Regions from separate parts of the Streptomyces sp. NPDC017943 genome, predicted to be linked through region 2. Evidence: riboswitches for the same ligand, from Rfam matches in the RefSeq annotation. Region 2 holds a riboswitch; the other holds the start of a gene.

Region 1 (2,173 bases), on a different contig from region 2:
GGTACCTGGACCGACCCGATGGCCAGACCGGCGGTGGCGGAGATCGCCAGGAGGACGGCCAGGACGAGGAGGGTGACGGGGAGACCGGCCCGGCCGTCCCGCCCGTCGCCCTGGCGCCGTTTTCGCACGGCGCGCTCGGTACCGGTCTCGACGACCGGGGCCGTCACGCGAAGCTCTCGGGGTGGATGCCGCGGGCCAGGTCCTCGACCGCGTACGCCGAGCGGATGCCGACCAGCGTCGCGGTCAGTGGCAGGACGACGAACCGCTTGTTCCTGATCGCGGGCACGTCCTCGAGGGCGGGTTGGGAGAGCAGGAACTTCTTCTTCTGCGCGACGCTCCCTGCGCCGGCGTAGTCGTAGATCGCGATGACCTCCGGTTTGCGCTCGACGACCTGCTCCCAGGAGACGTCGCCGAAGACGTCGTCGAGGTCGGCGAAGACGTTCTTGCCGCCGGCCAGCCGGATCAGTTCGGTGCCCAGGCTCTTGCCGCCCGCGGTGAAGGCGGACTTGTCGCCGCTGTCGTACACGAAGACGGGGACAGCGGGCTCGCCCTCGACCTTGGCGGCGGCTTTGCCGACGCGGCCCGTGAGGTCGGCGACCAGCTTGTCGGCCCGGTCCGGGACGCCGAAGATCCTGCCGATCGTGCGGATCTCGTCGTAGGTGTCCTTCATCGTCACCCGCTTCTTGCCGCAGTACTCGCGGTTGAGGTGGGTGTCGATGCCGGCGTCGGCGAACGCCTTGCGGGAACGGCCCTCGTTCTCGGCGAAGGCGCTGCCGTAGCCGCCGTAGACCAGGTCGGGCTCGGCGTCCAGGACCGTCTCGAACGACGGTTCCTTCTCAGCCAGTTCCGGGATCTCCTCGTAGTCCTTCTTCAGCTCTGGCAGCACGGCCGAGTCGGGAAAGGCGGTGCCGACCATGTGGTCCCCGAGGCCGAGGGCGAGCATGAGTTCCGCCGGGTGCTGGTGGATGGTGACGACGCGGGAGGGCGGTTTGTCGTACGTCGTCTTCACGCCGCAGTTGTCGACGGTGACGGGGAAGCCCGTGGACGACGCGGCCGTGGCTTTCGCGTCCTCGGTGGTGTCCTGCGACGAGCCGCAGCCGGCGGTCAGCAGGGCCGCGCACAGGGCGGCGGCCGCGGCCGTGGCACGCCGGGCGTAGTGCCTTCGGGCAGGCGGGAACAGCGGGGGACGGTCGTGCACGTGAAGCCTCCTGCGGAGTCCGCGCTCCTCGGATCGGGCCCGCGACAGGGCAGTCTCCTGACTCCCGGATCGACGCTCCCCCTTGCCTTCCCGCGCGGTGCGCAGTGGCGTCTTCAGGGGTGCACTCCCCGGTCACAGTGGCGGGACCGTGCCGGATTCGCACCGGCTTCCTGTCTCCCGTCGCGGCGATGACCCGCTGATCCTACGATCCGCCCAGCTCGCGTCAAAAGGGCGCGTATATCGGCGCGTACGCCCCCACGCCCTCCGTCATGCCTCGCGGACCGCTCGCAGCACCAGCCGCTCGGCGTTCTCGTCGTAGGGGCGGCCGTCGAAACCACCGAAGATCTCCACCTGGCCGAACCCCGCCTCCTCGGCCATGCGCCGTAGCTCGACCGCGCTGTACACGAACCACACCAGGGTCGTCCGCGTCACCCGCTCACCCCGGAGGAGAGCCCAGTCGCTGCGCAGCCGTGCCCAGCCGTCCAGCACGCTGTCCGTTCCACCGTGAGCCCGCTCACCCCTCGGACTGTGCGCCGTCAGGGTTCCGTCAAAGCCGGAGGTCTCGCCGTCAGGGAGCCGTCAACGACCGGTCTGATCCGGCCACGGATGCGCTTTTCTCGTGCTGTCCGTTCAACCGAACCTCACCTCAGGAGTTCGCGATGGCCGATCTGGCCTTCGTCGTCACCACGATCGCGGTGTTCGCGCTGGTGGCTCTTGTCGCCAAGGGGGTGACGAAGCTGTGACCGCCGAGAACATCGTCGGCCTCGTCGTGGCCGTCTCCCTGCTGGGCTATCTCGTCCTCGCCCTGATCTTCCCGGAGAGGTTCTGAGACAAGCGATGGGTCCCGTACTCGCGGGCGTGCTCCAGCTGCTGGCTCTCATAGCGGCGCTCGCGCTCGTCCACAAGCCCCTCGGCGCCTATATGGCCAAGGTCTACACCTCCGACAAGCACCGGCGCGTCGAGAAGTGGATCTAC
Region 2 (2,173 bases):
CCGCGGCACCCTGAAGATCGGCGACTTCGGCATCGCGCGCTTCATGGACGACCCCGGCGCCGCGCTCACCGCCACCGGCCAGATCGTCGGCACGGGGATGTACCTGGCCCCCGAACGCGCCCTGGGCAAACCCGCGGGCCCCGCCTCCGACATGTACTCGCTGGGCTGCGTGCTCTACCAGCTCCTCAGCGGCCGCCCCCCGTTCGAGGCGGACAGCGCCGTCGCCCTGCTCCACCAGCACCTCGACGCCGCTCCGGTGCCGCCCCGCGAGCTGGGCGTCTCCGGTCTGCCGCCGGCGTTCGAGAACTACCTGCTCGGCCTGCTCGCCAAGCAGCCCGAGGACCGGCCCACCGCGCAGCAGGCGGCCGAGTGGTTCGCGGGCGGCGCCTGGCGGGGGCTGCCCGAGCCGCTGCCGGAGATGTCGGCGCCCGGGCGGTCCCGGCCCCGGCCCGCACCGGCCGCTCACGGCACCCCTGCGGGCGCGGGGGCGAGCAGCCCGACCACGTACGCGCTGCCGGCGGCACCCGGGTCGCGCAGCGCGGCCCGCGCGGCGCAGGCGGCGCGTCCCGGGCGCGGTGGGCGACGCGGCGGGGGGAGCGGAAACCGTTCGAAGGCCGTCGCCGCGGTCGCGGCCGCGGCGCTGTTCGTCGCCGCGATGCTCATCGGCATGCAGTGGTTCTCGCCGGACGACACCGCCACGGAGGGCACCGACCCGGGCCCCTCGCCCACCGCGAGCACCCCCACCGCCGCGGCGAGTTCCGGCCCGGCGTCGGGATCGCGGCCGGACTCCGGCCCGGCCGCCGCCACGCCGGCCACCGGGACGGTGGCCGATGTCACCCCGCCCGGCACGACGCCGGTCGAGCAGGCCCCGCCCTCTCCGGCCGCCGAGAGCACCGCACCCCCGCCGGACGCGGGCGCCGAGCCACCGGCGGAGGCGGAGCAGCCGGAGCAGGAGCAACCGCCCGCGCAGCAGGGGGACGGCGAGGCCGAGGACGGCGGGGACGAGGGCGACGACTGACCCACGAGGCGTTCCCCCGGCGGAGCCCCAGGTGCGCCGGTGTGCGAGGGGGCGCCCCTCGCGCGCCCCCGGGTGCGGGTTGTGCTCGTCCTGATCCGGGCCTTATTGTCACCTGGCCTTGGTGAACGGGAAATCCGGTGTGATGCCGGTGCGGCCCTCGCCACTGTGAATCGGGAAGTCCGGCTCCGGCCCTCGCGGGCAGCCACTGGGTCCTTGTGACCCGGGAAGGCGGAGTCCGGGCGGTGGTACCCGTCAGCCAGGAGACCGGCCAAGGCGCGTCAACCATCCACGAGGTGCTGGAGAGGGTCTGCTGAGCCATGCACATAGCCGAGGGTTTCCTTCCTCCGGCGCACGCGGTCGCCTGGGGCGTCGCGTCGGCGCCGTTCGTCGTCCACGGGGTCCGGTCACTCACCCGTGAGGTGCGCGAGCACCCCGAGAGCACCCTGCTCCTCGGCGCCTCCGGCGCCTTCACGTTCGTCCTGTCCGCGCTGAAACTGCCCTCCGTCACGGGCAGTTGCTCCCACCCGACGGGCACGGGCCTGGGGGCCATCCTGTTCCGGCCGCCCGTCATGACCGTGCTCGGCACCATCACCCTGCTCTTCCAGGCGCTGCTGCTCGCCCACGGCGGGCTGACCACGCTCGGCGCCAACGTCTTCTCCATGGCGATCGTCGGGCCCTGGGCCGGGTACGCCGTGTACAAGCTGCTGCGGCGGTTCGACGTGCCGCTGATGGTGACGGTGTTCTGCGGCGCGTTCGTCGCCGACCTGTCCACATACTGCGTCACCAGCGTGCAGCTGGCGCTCGCCTTCCCCGACCCGGGCAGCGGTTTCCTGGGCGCGCTCGGCAAGTTCGGCTCCATCTTCGCCCTCACGCAGATCCCGCTCGCGGTGAGCGAGGGACTGCTGACGGTCCTCGTGATGCGGCTGCTGGTGCAGTCCAGCAAGGGCGAGCTGACGCGGCTCGGCGTGCTGCTCACCGCCAAGGAGACGCGCGACGAGACCGAGGCGGTGGCCCGATGAGCCGGAACACGAAGATCAACCTGCTGCTGCTGTTCGTCGTGGCCGCGCTCGCCGTGCTGCCGCTCGTGCTCGGCCTCGGCGACCACAAGGAGGAGCCCTTCACCGGCGCCGACGCCGAGGCCGAGACGGCGATCAC

Evidence for each region. Region 2 has a riboswitch for cobalamin ahead of ACH4C6_RS07820 (energy-coupling factor ABC transporter permease). Riboswitches for the same ligand answer to the same signal wherever they lie in the genome.
Region 1: another riboswitch for cobalamin. It lies ahead of ACH4C6_RS19435 (ABC transporter substrate-binding protein); the one in region 2 lies ahead of ACH4C6_RS07820 (energy-coupling factor ABC transporter permease).

What each region holds. Positions count from the first base shown of each region.
Region 1 is NZ_JBIRHH010000005.1:562,291-564,463, reverse strand. Features, by position in the region: gene ACH4C6_RS19440 (FecCD family ABC transporter permease) at 1-167, opposite strand, end outside; gene ACH4C6_RS19435 (ABC transporter substrate-binding protein) at 164-1,198, opposite strand; cobalamin riboswitch at 1,249-1,372, opposite strand; gene ACH4C6_RS19430 (hypothetical protein) at 1,466-1,687, opposite strand; gene kdpF (K(+)-transporting ATPase subunit F) at 1,938-2,027, shown strand; gene kdpA (potassium-transporting ATPase subunit KdpA) at 2,036-2,173, shown strand, end outside.
Region 2 is NZ_JBIRHH010000002.1:626,484-628,656, forward strand. Features, by position in the region: gene ACH4C6_RS07815 (protein kinase) at 1-1,018, shown strand, start outside; cobalamin riboswitch at 1,121-1,306, shown strand; gene ACH4C6_RS07820 (energy-coupling factor ABC transporter permease) at 1,336-2,037, shown strand; gene ACH4C6_RS07825 (energy-coupling factor ABC transporter substrate-binding protein) at 2,034-2,173, shown strand, end outside.